One region of the Paenibacillus sp. DRB1-1 genome, then DNA from elsewhere that is predicted to be linked to it. Evidence: riboswitches for the same ligand, from Rfam matches in the RefSeq annotation. Region 1 holds a riboswitch; each other region holds the start of a gene.

The links. Region 1 has a riboswitch for cobalamin ahead of ACQW03_RS12095 (ABC transporter substrate-binding protein). Riboswitches for the same ligand answer to the same signal wherever they lie in the genome.
Region 2: linked by a shared signal. The riboswitch ahead of metE (5-methyltetrahydropteroyltriglutamate--homocysteine S-methyltransferase) and the one ahead of ACQW03_RS12095 (ABC transporter substrate-binding protein) in region 1 are both predicted to bind cobalamin.
Region 3: linked by a shared signal. The riboswitch ahead of ACQW03_RS04500 (ABC transporter substrate-binding protein) and the one ahead of ACQW03_RS12095 (ABC transporter substrate-binding protein) in region 1 are both predicted to bind cobalamin.

The regions. Positions count from the first base shown of each region.
Region 1 is NZ_JBODQH010000001.1:2,725,587-2,732,103, reverse strand. It holds gene nikC (nickel transporter permease) at 1-738, opposite strand, end outside; gene nikB (nickel ABC transporter permease) at 753-1,682, opposite strand; gene ACQW03_RS12095 (ABC transporter substrate-binding protein) at 1,698-3,278, opposite strand; cobalamin riboswitch at 3,496-3,699, opposite strand; gene ACQW03_RS12090 (nucleobase:cation symporter-2 family protein) at 4,572-5,879, opposite strand; gene ACQW03_RS12085 (xanthine phosphoribosyltransferase) at 5,873-6,490, opposite strand.
Region 2 is NZ_JBODQH010000001.1:2,936,515-2,943,031, reverse strand. It holds gene ACQW03_RS13045 (AbrB/MazE/SpoVT family DNA-binding domain-containing protein) at 1-121, shown strand, start outside; gene ACQW03_RS13040 (anaerobic ribonucleoside triphosphate reductase) at 413-2,362, shown strand; gene nrdG (anaerobic ribonucleoside-triphosphate reductase activating protein) at 2,359-2,856, shown strand; cobalamin riboswitch at 3,039-3,234, shown strand; gene metE (5-methyltetrahydropteroyltriglutamate--homocysteine S-methyltransferase) at 3,396-5,714, shown strand; gene ACQW03_RS13025 (DUF6985 domain-containing protein) at 5,802-6,335, opposite strand.
Region 3 is NZ_JBODQH010000001.1:985,867-992,383, reverse strand. It holds gene ACQW03_RS04520 (lipoate--protein ligase) at 1-520, opposite strand, end outside; gene cobD (threonine-phosphate decarboxylase CobD) at 680-1,783, shown strand; gene cbiB (adenosylcobinamide-phosphate synthase CbiB) at 1,773-2,744, shown strand; gene ACQW03_RS04505 (histidine phosphatase family protein) at 2,788-3,540, shown strand; cobalamin riboswitch at 3,663-3,856, shown strand; gene ACQW03_RS04500 (ABC transporter substrate-binding protein) at 4,065-5,072, shown strand; gene ACQW03_RS04495 (FecCD family ABC transporter permease) at 5,069-6,115, shown strand; gene ACQW03_RS04490 (ABC transporter ATP-binding protein) at 6,112-6,517, shown strand, end outside.

The DNA of each region.
Region 1 (6,517 bases):
TGGGAAAATCATGACATGCGGAGCCACCTGAAAATATGAGGTTGCATCATGCAGCATCACGCCCCACTCTGGCTTGGGCGGCTGTACACCCAGTCCAAGAAAGGACAGCCCAGCGATCATCAGCACCACGCGTCCGATATCCCATACCGCATAAACCAACAACTGCGGCAACGCTTGTGGCAATACATAACGTCTCAGTATACGCGCGTGTGAATTGCCGGATAAACGGGCATACCGAACGTAGTCCTCCTGACAGGCTTTTTGAACCAGACTACGGATATACCGGACATAGCCCGCCCACCGTACCGCAATAATCGCAAGGGTCATGTTAACAAAACCCGGGCCCAAAATGCCCACAATTGCCACCGTTAAAATAATATCAGGAAAAGCCAGTACGCCGTCGATTCCCCGCATAATCAGCTGATCCACGCGTCCGCGCACATAACCAATGAGCAACCCTATAGGTAGACTGAAGCACAGCGTAGCTGCAGTAATTGCACATGCGATTAGCACGCTCGTCCGAATCCCGTAAATTAGCCGTGACAGCACATCCCGACCCAGATGATCCGTACCAAAAGGATATTTCCGACTGGGTGGTGCCAGACGGTTCAAAAGATCCACTTGAAGAGGATCATGAGGAGCGACCCATGGAGCCAATAACCCAAGCAGCACGATCAGACCAAACAGTATGCCTCCTGCCAGCAAGCTCCCTTGAAAGGAAAGCCGTATCTTTTTCATTTTCAGCTTCCCCCTTAACGCAAACGTAGCCTCGGATCTATCGCCGTCTGGACCACATCCACCAAACACTGAACTCCTACAATTAAAAATACGGCGAAAATAACATACCCCTGAATCACCGGATAATCTCGCTGGGTAATCGCATCTATAAAATACTTGCCCAACCCCGGCCATGAAAAAATGGTCTCGACGATGACATTACCTGCCAACATAAATGATAGATTGGTACCTAGCAGTGTAATCATAGGCAGAACCGCATGCTTAAATATCTCAAAAAACAGGATATGCATACGTGAAAAGCCTCGAGCCTTCGCTGCTTTCACAAAATTCCGGTCACCCAGCTCCAGCATTTGAGCGCGCAGTACACGGGCTTGCACCGCTCCCAAACCTGCGCCAAGAGTCAGCGCTGGGAGCACTAGATGCGCCCAGTCCTCCCTTCCCATGGATGGGAGCCAGCCCAGGCGAACGGAGAATAGATAGATCAACAGAAACCCAAGCCAAAAAGAGGGAATCGACGATCCCAGCAGGGCAAACAGCCTGCCCAGACGATCCAGTGGGCCGCTGATTTTTAGCGAGGCAGCCAGTCCCAGCCCCAGCGTAAGCACCGTCATGACGGCAAAGCCCGCAGCAGCTAGCTCCACAGTAGCAGGCAGTCTGTTCCATAGTTCGGCTAGCACGGATTCCTTGGATACATACGAGGTGCCCCAATGCCCTGTGAACACATCTCGCAGCCAGTTCACATATTGAATATGAAGCGGCTCGTTTAAGCCCAGTTCCTGCCGTAGCGTCTTCAACGCCTCCTCAGAGGCAGGGACATTATGCGCGGTGAGCAAAATGGTAGCAGGGTCACCAGGAGCCAGCCGCATCAGTACAAAAGTCAGCGTGGATACAACGAATACAATGATGAGCAGCTGCGCCACACGTTCCAGTATAAAACGAATCATAGGATACGCAGCTCGTTATTCCGCAATATCAGATTGCGCTGTAATGTAGTAATACTCGATTGGATGGGGTGTAAAACCCTCCACCCCTTTTTTCACACCAAACACATTATCAGGATGCACAATGAACGACTGTGGCAAATCCGCATTGATGATATCCAGCGCTTGTAGTGTCACAGCATTACGCTGCGCTGTATCCTTCGCCAGCTTCAAGCTGTTAAGAATACTCTCTAGCGGTTTGGAACTATATCGGCTTACATTGGCTTCGCTTTTCGAAGAATAAAACATGTCCATAAAATATTGCGGCTCTCCTGTATGAGCAGTAAGCATACTGTACATAGCAAAATCCCAATCGTTTTTGGTCAACGCCTCGTCGATATTTTCCACCTTGCGAATCTTGACCTGGATTCCCTCTTTCAGCAATTGGCTTTGGATGACCTCAGCCATAACAGAGAGCTCCGGACGCTGAGGGAAAGTCAGCAGCGTAACCTCGAACGGCTTGCCTTGCTTAGTCCATGTCCCTTGGGCGTCCTTCTGCCAGCCATCCTTCGTCAACAGCTGCTCTGCCGTTCCCCCCAGCGCTTTACGCTCAACTTTACCAAAGGGAAGAATGCTCGGGAACGGACTGCTTGCTTCCGTACCGAAGCCTCTCATGACGGCGCTCACAATCGATGTGCGCGGAATCAGGCTGTCCACCACCTTACGGTTCGCCGCATCCTTGAATACTGGCGATTCCATATTGTACACGATCATATGGGTGCGCAAGGAGGGAGCCGACAGTACTTGTAGCTTGTCGTTCTTTTTCAGCACCTCTGCGTTATCAACCGGAATATCGGTCGCTACGTCCACCTCGCCGGATTGCAGCGCCATCAGGCGCGAATTCCCGTCCGTAATGAACTTCATCGTCGCTTCAGCCAGTCGTGCCTTCTCGCCCCAATATCCGTCATAACGCTCTACGACCAACGATTGGTCCTTGTTGAACGCTTTGATTTTAAAGGCGCCTGTCATCGCTGGGTAGCTCTGCTCATCTTTCATCGATGCCACATCCAGTACAATCGTCGATGGATCAGCTAGATTGGACACCAACGCCGCATTCGGCTGGTTTGTCGTGATTTTCAAAGCCAGCGGGCCGCTTACATCAATGGACTTCACATTCAGTAAATCCTTCGCCAGATGGCTTTTCTCGATAGAGCGCAGTAAAGATGCTTTTACACTTGCTGCATCCATACTCTTTCCATCATGAAAAGTGACTTTATCCTGCAAGCTGAACGTCCAAACTGTAGGACTATCCTGCTTCCACTCTTTTGCCAGCCAAGCCACAGGCTCCAGCTCTTCATTCAAACGTACTAGTGTCTCACCTGCACCGGATCGCATCACATCCCAGCTATTATCTCCGTGCGGGTCAACGCCCGACGGTTTCCATGTATACGCCATTACCAGCTTTTTATCTGTCGCTGTTTGTTGTACTGACGCGTTTTCACCCTTACCGGAGCTATCCGATGTCTTATTGCTGGCACATCCCGAAAGAGCCATAACTGCCAGCAACAGCATCACCCCTGTACATATCAACCATGAACGCCTGCTACGATTGCTAATCATTCGATGAATCCCCCTCTATCTTGTAAAAGCATATAAACCTAACGCAAAACGCGAAAAAAGCATTCCGGACTACTTGATCAGCAGTCAGAAATGCTTTCATTATAAAATGTCAAAACTCACCTCGAAGCCAACTCCAAAAACATAGAAGGGATCAGATCGGTTTCAGACATTCCGTATGCAGCACGCCTAACCACCTCCCCAGCATCCCGTGGGTCTGACAGTGATGTCAAAACAGGCAGGTCTCCTGACTCCAGGCGCATCTTTCAGGCCTTCCCGGTTCTTCACAGTTCCAGTGGCTGTTCTGAAAGCTCCAGCAGTATCCTGCTGATGCCTGTATACAGTGGCGGGCCCGTGTCGGAATCAACCGAACTTCCCTTTTAAGTGAACACGCTCAAAATCCATCTACATGGTCTCAACAAAACCCCGTACACAGAGTCGTCCGGTTCACACCTGTTTTCTTCCTTTATTTCTTTCCATTACGATCTTATTTTGTTGTCACAGGCTTGTCAATAAATGCTGCACAATAATTTAAATTTGAACGATAAGGTAGAAACAAGACGTAACCTCCAATTGCGTGCACGCAATTGAAGTGTTAAAATTAGGTATAGAGATAATCATCGTGTCCGTATACTAAAAAGAGTCTTCGCCGCGCCAACGGCAAAGACTCTTAGGACTTGAAAGGCTGTGGATCACCACCACGGCGCGCTGCATAACTAAATGTCAATGCAAACGAAACCCACCGTTAGGGGCCAACCTAATTACGCGGTGGGTTTTCGCTTGTTCCGAAATTTTCGACGTAGCCAGCGATAAAGTTTACGAATACTAAACACCAGGCTTAGTAACGTAACCATCCAACGCAACACATCGTAGCACGACACAAGTGTGACCATCGGCTTCACCCCCTTTCGGGAAGCTGCACCGTGGTCCGAAAACATCCACCACTATTCAAAATCCATAAGGTAAATTATACCACGACCTTGCCCACTACTCTAGCAAATTCCTCTAGTAAATAAATCAACTTAAGAGTTAACTTTAGCGCCACTGCACAGTCTCTATATGTCCCCAGACGGCAAGGGTATCTACTATTTAGGCAGCGCCTCTCAGAAGAATCAGGAGGAAGGACGCGGCGTGTACTTTACTTCGAAAATCCAAACCCCGATCTTTATACAGGAAGAGGGTTTCATCAATAACTTCATGCTGCTTAATAAATAACCAGTTCTGGATAACTCCATGCCAAAAAGCCGGAAAAGAGGCATACGTCCTCTTTCCGGCTATCTTATTTTTTCCTAATCATCAAACCTTCTGTGGAACCTCCTGAACCGTCACGCTTTTGACCGATTCGCCCTGTTTTCTCGTCAAAACGATGTTCAAGACAATCGCTGTAATCGAGCCCGAAACGATACCATTTTGCAACAGCATTTTGGCAAAGCTCGGCAGCTGGTCGAACATTTGTGGAAGAACGGCAGAGCCTAGGCCCACGGCAATGCTGCATGCTGCGATCAGCAGATTGCTTTCCTTCCGCAGATCCACTTCTGACAGAATAGACATGCCTGATGCAGCGACCGAGCCGAACATGACGATCATCGCCCCGCCCAGCACAGCGTTAGGAATCACTGTCGTTAAGGCAGCCAGCTTAGGAAGCAAACCAAGAACAACCATGATACCGCCGGCAGCAAAAATAACGTTCCGCGATTTGACGCGTGTGAGTGAAATCAGACCAACATTTTGCGAGAAAGCTGTATAAGGAAACGCGTTAAAAATACCCCCAAGCATAATCGCAAGTCCTTCGGAACGCAGACCATTGACGATCTGCTTCTGCTCCACCTTCTGATCAATTGCTTTGCCTACTGCCAAATAAACGCCTGTAGACTCAACCATACTGACAATATTGACGATAATCATCGTACAAACTGCCATAATGCTAAACTCTGGCTTACCAAAATAAAACGGCTGCGCAACACTCAACCATGAAGCCTCCGCCACGGGAGCAAAATGCACCATTCCCATTCCATAAGCAACCACTGTGCCCGCGAACAACCCAATAAGCACGGAAATCGAGCGCAAAAAGCCTTTTGCCAACCGATTCACAAGCAGAATAACCAGTAGTGTGACTAAGGCCAACAGCAAATTACGTGGCTGTCCAAAATCCGCGCTGCCCTGACCCCCTGCTACATTGTTCATCGCCACCGGAATAAGGGATAGACCGATAATCGTAACCACCGAACCCGTAACCACCGTCGGGAAAAAGCGTAGCAGCTTGCCATACAACGGTGCCGCTAACACCACGAATATACCAGACAAAATAATGGCACCATACGCTGTCGCTAAATTTGAGGTCGAAGCAATCGCGATGATGGGCCCTACTGCCGTAAACGTACAACCTAAAATGACAGGCAGTCTACTACCGAAAAAGCGTGTGCCCATAATCTGTAATAATGTAGCAATCCCGCAAGTGAACAGATCGGCAGCCACCAAATAAGCCATCTGGGCTGGCGTCAGGTGCAATGCTCCCCCTACAATTAGAGGTACAGCAATTGCTCCAGCGTACATCGCCATGACATGCTGGAAGCCCAGCGCGAATAACTTTTGTTTACTTAACATCCCACATTCTCCTTAACGGGAGGAATCACCGCGCCAGCTTCCTCTATAAAATGAACCTCGCCTGGTGCCATGGAAGCGATACGCGCAAGAGAGCGCACAGCAATGCCTCTTTGCTCCAACAGTCCACGGCCTTCCTGGAAGCTCTTCTCAATCACACAGCCAACCCCAGCCAGCTCCGCTCCTGCTTCCTTTACAATATCCGTAAGTCCGACCAATGCTGCACCAGTAGCCAAAAAATCATCTACGATCAGTACATGGTCGCTGGCATCGAGATATTTTTGGGAAATACTCACCTGATAAGTTTCCTGCCGAGTGAATGAATGAACCTCAGCGAAGTAGACCTGCTCATTCAGCGTGATTGCCTTCTTTTTCTTCGCATAAATGAACGGGACTCCCAAGGCAATAGCAGTAGCCATAGCAAATTGAATACCACTAGCTTCAATTGTAAGCACCTTGGTGATCGGAGCACTGCCGAAAAGGCGTGCAAACTCCTTACCAATCTCCAATGCTAATGCTGTATCTACCTGATGATTCAAAAATGAATCTACCTTTAATACGGTGTCAGATAAAATCTGTCCCTCTTGACGAATACGTTCCTCCAAAGCTTTCATTATGCGAGTATCGCTCCTTCTGTACTT
Region 2 (6,517 bases), 210 kb from region 1:
TGAAATGGTAAAAAAGCTACGCAAGCTGATTCAGGAACACCCGAACCTGCCACAAAAAGTGTATGCCGAAATGCTAGATATTTCCCAAGGCCGGGTGTCCCAGTTGAAAAAGCTACTCTAAACCTTCTCGAAACAATATCCCAAGATCATATATTATGTACTCGCAAGCCTATCATTTTCATCGTAACTATGATTGCCAGATATAGAGTAAGGTACATATCCGTGGATGTGTCCCTTACTCTGTATCTGGCTTTTTTATACCGCCCACTCCTATCAATGTGACAATAGTCACATACTCTCAATGTTTACGTATATACAATATATAGATCGAAACAATTGGTTAACACAAGATATCATCAATATGTTGTTTTTGTGAAAAATATATATATTTTACTATATGGAGGGTTTTACGATGAAGGTGCTGGAGGAACATCAATTATACGACATCGGCGAGCGGGTCATTGGGGCACAAGATCTGGACATGCTACGGGAGAATGCGAATTTGAATGGAGAATCGTTCAGTGGCAAAATGAGCAAGCTTGGGTCCGAGTATGCCAAATGGTATGCGCGCCTGCGGGTACTTCCGCCTGAACTGACGAACGCGATTGACCACGGATATGTATATGTTCACGATTTGGACCAATATGCGCTCGGAACTACGAATTGTATCTTTATCCCTTTTGGTCGTTTACTGCGAGACGGCTTCAATACAGGCAACGGCTCTGTGCGCACACCGCAAACGATTATGTCCGCTATGGCACTGGTCGCCATCATATTCCAGTCTCAGCAAAACAGCCAATTCGGAGGTGTCTCCGCCAATAAAATAGATTGGGACCTTGCCCCATACGTTGCCCGGTCCTTCCGCAAGCATCTGCGCAAGGGACTACGGTTGTTCGAGGAAGAGATAGAATCCAGTCTGTCTGACGACGAACTACATATGGCCAATCCCTATTTGCAAGAAGTCTGCCCTCGTTCATACGCATTCGCACGCGAAGAAACGGAAACGGAAACCCGCCAGGCTGCCGAATCGCTCATTCATAACCTGAACACCATGAGCAGTCGGGCGGGTGGACAGATTCCATTCACTTCACTGAATTACGGAATGTGCACGTCTGCTGAAGGACGGCTTGTTACTCAATCGCTGCTGGAGGCCACTATTCGCGGCTTGGGTAGCGGGGAAACTCCTATTTTTCCGCAGCATATTTTCCAATGCAAAGAGGGAATCAACCAGGCAGAAGGCGACGTCAATTATGATTTGTTCTTACGGGCGGTAGAATGCTCTAGCAGACGGATGTATCCCAATTTTGTGAATGTGGATGCCACCTTCAACTTGCCTTTTTACCGTGCTGATGACCCGGATACCATTATAGCGACAATGGGTTGCCGTACCCGTACCATTTCTGACCGTTTCGGCAGAAACCGGCAGAGTGGCAAGGGAAATCTCTCCTTCAATACCATTAATCTGGTGCGGCTTGGCATTGAGTATGGTATTTGCACAGGCAAACGCCTGACACCTGACCGTGATCGCTTTGATGCGAGACTGGAAGAAGTTATGCGCATTGCGGTGGATGGCCTAATCCATCGCTATCAAATCCAGACCAGCCAGCCGGCCAAAGCTTCGGACTTTATGATGCGTGAAGGGGTATGGGAAGGTGGAGAAGAACTGGCGCCAGAGGATAAGGTGGGAAGCGTACTAAAGCACGGTACGCTTTCGATCGGGTTCATCGGGCTGGCTGAGTGCATGAAGGCACTATACGGGAAACACCACGGGGAGGATGATTTCGTATACCGCGAGGCACAGCGAATCATCACTTCCATGCGCGTGTATTGCGATCGAATGAGTGAACATCACAATTTAAATATTACATTGTTCGCTACGCCTGCCGAAGGTCTGTCGGGCAAATTCACATTGCTGGATCAACGTGATTTCGGGATTATTCCTGAGGTAAATGATCGAGAATATTACACGAATTCTTTTCATATTCCCGTGTATTACACACTCCCGGCTGCTCGTAAAATCAGCTTGGAAGCTCCGTTCCATAACCTATGCAACGCTGGTGCGATTTCATACATCGAGCTGGACGGCAATGCGCGGAATAACCCGGATGCGTTTCTTAAAATTGTTCAGTACGCGCTGCATCAGAACATCGGCTACTTCTCTATCAACCACCCGGTGGATCGTTGTACGGAATGTGGTTATGAAGGGATTATCGGGACAAGCTGCCCCCAATGCGGCACAGATGAGGAACATACACACTTTCAGCGCTTACGTCGGGTAACCGGATATCTGACAGGAGATTATACCGTTCGCTTTAATGCTGCAAAACAGGCAGAAGTTCGAGACCGGGTGAAACATAAGTGAATTTGTGTGGCTACATTCCGGAATCTCTGAACGAAGGATACGGCCTGCGCACCGTCGTGTTCATTAGCGGTTGCCGCCATGCCTGTCCCGGATGCTTTAATCCAGCGTCGTGGAGCTTCCGTGCAGGTGAGCCATTCACACCCCAACGACAACAGGAAGTCATTCGTGACATCATGGATAATCCGTTGTTGGACGGACTGACTCTCTGCGGGGGAGATCCGTTTTTCTCAGCAGCAGAATGCTCGCAATTTGTGCGTGACTTCCGCAAGGCCTGTCCCGACCGAACCGTGTGGGCTTATACTGGCTTTGTCTATGAAGATTTACTCACAGATCAGGAGCGACAGGAGCTAGCGCTTTTGTGCGATGTGATTGTGGATGGTCGTTTTGTAGAACAGCAAAAGGACCTGACCCTTCCCTTCCGGGGCAGTCGCAACCAGCGTCTGGTGGATGTGAGAGCCAGTATTCAGGCAGGCTATACCGTTTCATTGGCATAAGGCGATGTCTACCCAGAAGGCAAGATGCTATATCTAATGTAAGACAAGTCCCCCTCACGGGTAAGGCTTGTCTTTTTTTCATATGCTAACAGATTCCATTGGAGTTTCTATTGCGCATCCTGTAAGTTTCACTTATGATGGTGAACAAGTATACGAGTGCATAATTATTCGTCATACCTCAACCGCATAGCTTGGAGATAGGTGTCTGTTCTATTCAGATCAGGCTTAAAAGGGAAGCCGGCGCAAATCCGGCACGGTCCCGCCACTGTAAACGGGGAACTTTCAGCTGTTCATATATCCACTGGTCCACAGACCGGGAAGGAATGCTGAGAGTCATGATCCGTAAGTCAGGAGACCTGCCTATTTTAACAACATCGCAAGTACCTACGGAAGATAGGGAGGTGTTAAGAGCAGTCGCCGTATTTTTGATTTTTCAATCACGGAGGCATTCTTTCCCCTACTTATTTTTAACTCTGGGGGGAAGAATGCCTTTTTTGGTACGTAAAAATAAAACAGCTACCCACTAGGAGGAAAAGTACATGTCCATTATTGAATGGCCTGAATTGTCCGGCTTGATTAGCAGTAATCTGGGATATCCACGTATCGGCGAAAACCGGGAATGGAAGAAAACACTGGAACGCTTCTGGAACGGCAGCATTGACGAAAGCGAACTGCAAACGGAGATGAAAAGATTAAGGTTGGAGCATCTGAGCAAGCAGCGTGACAAGGGGATTGATCGCATTCCTGTCGGAGACTTCTCCTATTACGATCACATGCTGGATACATCTGTGATGTTCGGTCTGGTACCCGAACGGTTCAACCATCGTCCCGCAGGTCCGGTTCCTCTGTCCGTGTATTTCGGGATCGCTCGTGGACAGAAGGGAGCAACCGCCAGTGAAATGACCAAATGGATGAATACCAATTATCACTACATCGTTCCTGAATTGGCAAACGCAGTCCCGGTGTTCACTGAAAATAAACCTTTACAGGCTTATCGTGAAGCAAAACAAGAACTAGGCATTGATGGGAAACCGGTCCTCATCGGCCCCTATTCATTCGTTACCCTTTCCAAAGGCTATGATCATAAGGATTTGGCCACCATCGTACGAAGCTTCCTGCCACTGTACACCCGTATCCTGTCTGAACTAGCGGCAGAAGGCGTTCAGTGGGTCCAAATCGATGAACCTGTCCTGACCACCTCATTCCCGGCAGAGGATTTGGACATTATTCAGGAAGTCTATGAAGCTTTAACTCAAGCTGCGCCCTCTTTAAATATAATGCTGCAAACCTACTTTGGCAGCCTGGACCATTATGAGCGTCTGTCCGCACTTCCGGTACAGGGACTGGGTCTTGATTTTGTGTATGATGATGGCGAAAATCTTCAGCATATATTACAGCATGGCTTCCCTAAAGGAAAAACGCTGGGCGCTGGGGTCATTGACGGGCGCAATATATGGCGCAGCGACCTGAACGCTGTGGCTGCCCTGCTGGGTCAGTTAGCAGAACAAACCACTGCCGCACAGCTTATCGTACAGCCATCATGCAGTCTGCTGCATGTGCCAGTCAGTCTGGAGGCAGAGCAAAAGCTGGACAAGGAGCTGGTGCAAGCGCTGGCCTTTGCCGATGAAAAGCTGGAGGAAATCGCCGTCCTGACGGCTGCACTTGGCAAACACGATCCTTCCGCACTCGCCAAGCTTGAGCAAAGTGCGGATGCGGTAACCCGTTTCAACAGCTCAGCGGCACGCGTACAGACAGCTGCAGATCTGGCCGACCTGTTGGCAAAAGAGCCTCTGTCACGCAGCGTTCCTTTCGCCGAGCGTCGTGAGATTCAGCAAAATAAGCTGAAGTTGCCTCCGCTGCCGACGACGACCATTGGTAGCTTCCCGCAAACCGCCGAGATCCGCAAGGCCCGCCTGCACTATCGCAAAGGAGAAGGGTCTGCCGAGCAATACCGGGCGTTCATCCAACAGCAAATTAAGGAATGGATTGATATTCAGGAGGACATTGGCATTGACGTGCTTGTACACGGCGAATTTGAGCGGACCGATATGGTTGAATTTTTTGGCGAAAAGCTGAACGGCTTTGCTTTTACGCAAAACGGATGGGTGCAGTCCTACGGCTCCCGCTGTGTCAAACCGCCGATTATATACGGAGACGTTTCCTTCGATCAGCCCATGACCGTGGAAGAAACGGCATTCGCCCAATCGTTAACCTCCAAGCCTGTTAAGGGAATGCTTACAGGCCCTGTGACCATTTTGAACTGGTCTTTTGAACGCAACGATATTCCTCGTAGTCAAGTTGCTTTACAATTGGCTCTGGCATTACGGGCAGAGGTAGAGGCACTGGAACAAGCGGGCATCGGCATGATTCAGGTCGATGAGCCTGCAATTCGTGAAGGGCTTCCACTGAAAAAAGAACAACAGCAAGCCTATCTGGATTGGGCGGTTCAAGCCTTCCTTGTGACCACGGCCACCGTTGAGCCTGCGACCCAAATCCATACGCACATGTGCTATTCCGAATTTCAGCATATGATTCAGTCCATCTCCGATATGGATGCCGACGTTATATCTATTGAAACTTCACGAAGTCACGGAGAACTGATTGTCAGCTTTGAAGATCAGGTATACGACAAGGGCATCGGTCTGGGCGTGTACGACATCCACAGTCCGCGCATCCCCGATGTATCCGAAATGCTAAGCATGATCCAGCGTGCCCTGCGCGTACTGCCATCAGATTTGTTCTGGGTTAATCCAGACTGTGGTCTGAAAACCCGCACCAAGGAGGAATCTGTCGCCGCCTTGCGACTAATGGTACAAGCGGCTCAAGCAGCCCGGGCTGCATTGGCTGTTTCCAACTAATTTTTTTATCGTATCGAATAGCGCCATCATTTCACCTTATCCTATTCCCCTTCCCCGCCCTTTTTGCTAAAAGCCGGGAAGGGGGATTTATTCTAGGTCATATAATGTATAAACGCCTTGAATATGCTCCATTTTCATCTGCTTCATATGTACGCCTAAGCCATGTTCTCGATCCCAGGAACAACTAAAATTCAAATACAATTCATCCTTTGCCGATGAGTCGGAAATTAGTATAGACATAAGTTGTATTCGATCCAGCAATTGTTCCGGCCGCTCCACATAAGGCGCATATTCATCGGGGTCCTCTCCCCATGTACTGTAAGCATTCCGGTACTTTTCCACTATGCCAGCATAATGATGGTGTATGGACTCCAACACTTGAGGATGAATAGCTGACGAATATTCCATATACTGCTCCCATGTCTTTTTTTGCAGGTCTGTAGGTTCTGCTATAGCCTGTGCCTGTTCTTCGGAGTCGGCTCCCACGATAAATTCAACTTCTACTTCCGAGGGTTGCCCGCAAAAATTAAGATGCACTACACCACGCAGAACAACCTCCTCAGATACATCCCAAGGCTCATCATCCTGTTCCAGTTCCATATACCAATGTTTCCAGTCCACCCTTTACCCACCTCTTCATAAAAAGTAATCTATAACCCTATTGAATACTTTACAATCTATCATTTTAATGAATGAAATTAAAGTAGCATCCTATTTGTGCTTCCAGCCATATTTCGAGGAATTCCCAAATAAAACTACTTTTTTCTACAACATTCGCTATTCATTGAAGCCTTCAAGAAAGA
Region 3 (6,517 bases), 1.7 Mb from region 1:
TTTTAGATTTGAATTTTTCGGGATTGGCATGCAACGATGCAGCCACATTGTCCAGATTCAGGTTAAACATCAATGTACCGTGGCTGAACATACGTCCGCGTGTGGCAAACTGAGCGTTTCCTGAAATTTTACGTTCTCCGACCTGTAGATCGTTGCGGCCTGTCATTTCAGCTTCTACTCCCATTTGGCGGAGTGCATCAATCACAGGTTGCGTAAATTTGAGGAAATTATGAAAGGACTCCCCGTTATCCTTAGTAATGAAGCTGAAATTTAAATTACCGAGATCATGATATACAGCCCCACCGCCGGACAGGCGACGAACGACTTGAATATTGTTGTCCCTAACAAACTCGGCGTTGATTTCTTCAATAGTGTTTTGATGCTTGCCTATAATAATAGAAGGCTGATTAATATAAAACAGCAAATAGCTGTCATCCAGCGGTAGATGCTTGAGCGCGTATTCCTCAATAGCAAGATTAATGGCTGGATCGTGTATGCCCTGGTTGTCGATGAACAGCATGTCCATTCCTCCGTATATAAACTGTGTAATTTATGTGTGCCTCCTTCTATTGTAACCCAAGTGAGCCATGTACAAAAGCTCATTTGCATTGACGGGACGCAAAAAGCAGCCTCATAATGGAGCTAAATGATTGGAAACGGGCGGAAAGGATGAGAGGCAATGATAGAGGTTTATGGTCATGGCGGGGACAGGGAAACAGCTGCCGCGACTTTTGGCGGAGCTGCTGCGGATTTTGTAGATTTTAGTGCAAATATTAATCCACTTGGTCCACCGCCGGAGGTGCTTGAGGCGCTGCAACACTCATTTGACACTGTGATTCGCTATCCAGACCCCGGGCATCGGAATTTTAAAAATATGCTCGCACGGCGACTGCATGTTCCACCGGAGTCGCTAAGTATCGGAAACGGAGCGGCTGAAAGCATGGCGCTCCTACTATTGGGACTAGCTCCTAAGCGTGTGGGTACAGTGGAGCCGTGTTTTTCGGAATATGCCGAGCTGGCTGGCAAATTCGGAGCCGAGGTCAACCGGGTGTATGGGAAGGCCTCGCTTCAATGGAAGGCGGACGTGGAGGACATCCTTCAGCTCATGGAGCAGGTAGATGTTTTGTTCCTCGGACAGCCGAATAATCCAAATGGCGTGCAATATAGTGAGCAGGAGCTGTGCGAGCTGGCAGAGGCGGCTGGCACAACGGGTACCGTGCTGGTGGTGGATGAAGCATTCATTGATTTTATTCCGATGGAACGGCGAATCTCACTGCTGCCTGTGCTGGATCGCTATCCTCATGTGATTTTGATCCGGTCAATGACCAAATTTTATGCCATTCCTGGCTTGCGATTGGGCTATGCGATTGCTCATCCGGACTATATCCGGCGAATGACGGCCAAACAGGTGACCTGGAGTGTGAATGGATTGGCGTTGCTGGCTGGGGAGGCGTGTTTGAGAAGTGGGCAAGCATATGAGCGCCAAACACAGGAGCTGATTGCTGCGGAGCGCAACCGCCTGTTGACCGCCTTGGCGGAATGGGGCTGCGGTGTCGTTCCCGGTGAAGCCAATTACGTGCTGGCAAGGGCGCCGGGTACGTGGAGCGCATCGGCTATTCAGCAGGCGCTTGGACAACGCGGAATTCTTATACGTAGCTGTGCTATGTATCCGGGACTGACGACGAGCCATTTTCGGATTGCGGTCAAGGATGCAGAAGCCAACGACTGGCTGCTGTCTGTATTGGGTGAAGTGCTGGAGGAGGAGCAGCGGCGTGACAGTTAGCTTGATTATCCTGGCAGCCTACCTTTTGGACAGGCTGATCGGTGATCCGAGGTGGTTGCCGCATCCAGTCATCGGTATGGGACATGCCATTTCGGCATTGGAAAAATTGATTCGCCGCCAGGTCCGAAGTGACCGGGGGCTAAAACGTGCGGGCATACTGCTTCCGCTCATTGTGGCGGGAGGCTCCTTTGCGCTCGCCTGGGCGCTATTGCACTTGCTTGCCTGGATTCATCCGTGGTTGTCTGTCGGCGTAGAAATGGTGCTGATTGCGACCACGATTGCTTCCAAAGGACTAAAGGACGCAGGAATGGCAGTATACCGAGCGTTGCAGGCGGATGACCTGGCTGCGGCACGGCGGGAGCTGGGCATGATAGTTGGGCGGGATACGCAACAGCTTGATGAGCCTGAGATTGTACGCGGTACCGTCGAAACGGTCGCTGAAAATATCGTGGACGCGATTATTTCCCCGCTTTTTTATGCCTTGATCGGGGGAGCACCCTTGGCGCTGGCTTATCGTGCTGTGAATACGCTTGATTCCATGGTTGGCTACAAAAATGAGAAGTATCTGAATTTAGGCTGGGCTTCAGCACGTCTGGATGATGTCGCTAACTACATTCCGGCACGCCTGACAGCGGCAATGCTTGTGGTAGCGGCGTGGATGTACAAGCGAGATGCTGCAAGAAGCTGGCGCACAGTCAAGCGAGACGCTCGTCTGCACCCAAGCCCGAACAGTGGCTTCCCGGAATCGGCTGTTGCTGGTGCACTGGGGATTCGTCTTGGAGGCTATAATGTGTATCATGGCGTGCGCTCCTTTCGTGCATACATGGGCGATTGGATACGACCGCTAGAGTCGAAAGATATACGGCATACGATCCAGCTGATGTTCGCCGTGTCCAGTATGTTTGTAGGATTGTGTTTGTTAGGAGCCGCAGGTTGTTTTGCCTTGGGATGGGTGCGGTGAGGAGTGACACACTGAATAATGATCGAGCAGGAAGTGACATTTCTTGAAACAAGATATAGCAGCAAAAAGGACGGTAGAATACGCACAAAGTCCGAACTCACAGGAGGATAAGGTGCCGTATGATGCTAAAGAAGATCTGCATTGGGACATGGAACTCGTGTTAGTTCGTCACGGTACAACCTTATGGAATAAGGAACGTCGATATCTGGGACACTCCGACTTAGGTTTGCTACCGGGAGCAGAGCAGGAATTAAAGCCTTTGCAAGAAAAATTGCAAGGGCAGTCCTTTGCTCGAATCTATTGCAGCGATTTAATGCGATGTCGCCAGACCCTGCAGATCATTGTGCCGGAATCAGAATTGACGTCTGGAGGTTCCCTATCTACTATGTCTCCTATGATGGAACCACGTCTGCGAGAGCTTCATTTTGGCGAGTGGGATGGAAAAACGTATGACATGCTCAAGGATGTGTCTTTGTATCGCGCTTGGATTGATGAGCCGCAACGGATAACCCCTCCTGGAGGAGAGTCTTGGGCAGATTTTGTGAATCGTCTACGGAAATTTCTTGACTCTCTGTATGAATGGCGTGTTGCTATGGAAGTTCAACCCATGGATTTGACTGCTGCGCCGCCCTCAGTTTTGGTCGTTACGCATGGTGGCGTAATTCGTCAGTTGGCTTGCATGCTGATACCGGGTCATGATTTTTGGAGTCTGAATCCGAGGCCGGGAGAATCATTTAGGATTCAATTGAGGTTGGCAGGACGGCACAATTACATAGCAGAAATGCTTCCTCATTAGGCTAGACACCAGCGGATAAAGAGGCTGTTTGGGTTGTAAGCCGCCTCTTTTTAACCTATAATCATCAAGTAAAAGAACGGCTTGACTACCACTACATCAAATATCCAGCAGACGAGGTCGGCGCAGCGTGATGAAACTATGGTTTCCCTTGCCTGCGCTGTTAAAAGGGAAGTCGGTGTGAGTCCGGCGCGGTCCCGCCACTGTAAATGGAAACATGCCCGTTAGTCCTTCTTTATGTGCTACTAAGCATATGAAAGAACTTCAGGACATGCATTTTACCATAAGTCAGGATACCTGCCCGTCCGCCTGTCACCATAATCCTTCGAGGAAAGGATGACGTGTTCGCAGTGACTGTCCATGCGGAAAGAAGCTGCCGCCTGCGCACGATCTGCGCTAACGTGACCCCTGTGTCCTGATATGAGGATGCGGGGTTTTTTTGATAGGAAAAGAAGGCTGGATTTAGAAGATATCTGATGATGTTCAAGTAACGCTCTTAACGATTTTTTTATGAAGGGGTGCAAATCATGGCAGGAAAAAAAATAAAGGTTTGGACAACAGGTCTATTGGTTCTGATTTTGGCAGTTGTGCTGAGTGCATGTGGCGCTAATGGAAAAAATGCTGAAAATAAAGAGAACCAGAATTCTTCACAGCAGCCGGGACAGACCGTAACCGCACAAGAGCCTCCGGGCAAAACAGTTTACCCACTCACGGTTAAGGATGCAACAGGACAGGAATTTACATTCAAAAAAGCGCCGGATAAAATCGTTTCCGTCTCCCCGGCAGAAACCGAGGCGCTGTTCGCCATCGGTCTGGATAAGGAAATAGTTGGCGTCTCCGACTACTCTGATTACCCGGAAGCAGCTACGAAAAAGCCTAAAGTAGGCGGTATTATGAAACCGAACGAAGAGGCGATCATTGCTGCTAACCCGGAAGTCGTTTTTGCAGGGATATCACTTAGTGAGCAGGCTACGACCAAGCTGCGCGACATGGGAATTATGATTTTTAAAACGGAACCGAAGACAGTTGAAGATGTCATAGCTAACATCGAATTGTATGGGAAAATCACCGATCATCAAAAAGAAGCGAGAGCGGTGACTGACAAGATGAGAGCAGATGTAGCGGAAGTGAAAGAAGGAGTTAAAAATATCGGTAAAGGGCAGAAGCTGCGGGTATACGTCGAGTTTTCACCAGGCTGGACAGTTGGTAAAGGCGAGTTTATGGACGAGCTGATTACGTTGGCGGGCGGCGAAAATGTAGGTGCCACGCAGAAGGGGTGGTACCAAATTAGTGAAGAAAATATTATTGCTGCGAACCCTGACGTGATTTTGTACAGCAAAAGTGTCAAGGACGACAAAACTGGTCAAACGCTCGGCGAAATCATTAAAGCTCGCAGTGGATGGGATCAAATATCGGCTGTTCGCCACAACCGGGTATTTGCCGTGGATGATAATTTGATCAGTCGTCCGGGGCCACGCGTAACGGAAGGTCTCAAGGAAGTGGCCAAGGGCGTGTATCCTGAAATTTTCAAATGAACCGTAAACTGATCGGCTTTGGAGGGACAGGTCTTGTCTTGCTGTTTCTGACGCTACTGCTCTGTCTTGGCATCGGCTCGGCCAAGCTTCCGGTCAGCCAGATCACGGGCATTCTGGTTAACCACCTTCCGTGGTTAGGCGATACGTTTACACCGGATTGGAATACATCCTCAGAGCAGATTATTTTGAAGGTCAGATTGCCACGAGTGTTACTGGGAATGTTGGTAGGGGCAGCGCTGGCGCTGGCGGGAGCCGGATTTCAGGGTGTGCTGCGTAATCCTTTGGCTGATCCGTATACACTGGGGGTATCCTCGGGGGCTTCGGTAGGAGCGGCAGTACTGATTTATTGGGGCCTTCAATTTTCATTTGTTGGCATATGGACGCTGCCGCTAGTGGCATTTACGACCGGAATGCTGACGCTGTGGATGGTGCTGACGTTGGCACGGGAAGGTAGAAAAATTCCGACACAAAGTCTCATTTTGTCGGGTGTGGTGATGCAATCCTTTCTGGGAGCGGTTGTTTCCTTTCTGACAGCCATGTCGAAGGAGACGGTCAATGAAATATTGTACTGGACGATGGGAAGTCTTAGTCTGCGCGGTTGGTCATATACAGGAATCCTTTTACCTTATGTGGTCATAGGACTGGTATTTCTATGGAATAAGGCACGTGTGCTGAATATTTTGGCTTTGGGTGAACGTCAGGCGGCTCACATGGGAGTTCATGTAGATGCGACGAAGCTATCTGTTCTGATCATTTCCACGCTGCTGACAGCAGCCGCTGTGTCGGTATGTGGAGTGATTGGCTTTGTGGGACTCGTTGTACCGCATATCATTCGTCTGGTGACAGGGCCTGATTACCGGATGATTGTTCCATTATCTGCGCTCGGTGGAGCTATTTTTATGGCCTGGGCAGATACGGCGGCTCGCACGTTGTTAGCCCCCACGGAAATTCCTCTGGGCGTGATGACGGCCTTTGTTGGGGCACCGTTCTTCGCATATCTCCTGTACCGGAACAAGAAGCTGCGCAGGGGGGAACTGCTGTGACAGAACAAAGTGAATCACAGAAGGTACGTGATCGGGCATTAGAGGTAGCGGGTCTGACACGTGCCTATGGAGAGTTCCATGCGTTAAAGAATATAAGCTGGAGCGTCGACGAAGGAACCTGGTGGGGGATTATTGGTCCGAACGGCAGTGGAAAATCGACCTTGCTGCATTTGCTTTCGGGTGTAGATCACCCAACTTCGGGAAACGTTCATATCTATGGCAAAAAGATCGGTAGCTACAGCAGAAAAGAGCTTTCCCGTCTCATAGCCGTACTCCAACAGGAAGGGCTTCCTTCAGTGGGATACACCGTCAGGGAAGTCGTAGAAATGGGACGTTTTCCTCATCAGGACTGGCTAGGCAGGGAAAAGGATGTTGATGTGGAGGCGATCACGGATCGCGTGC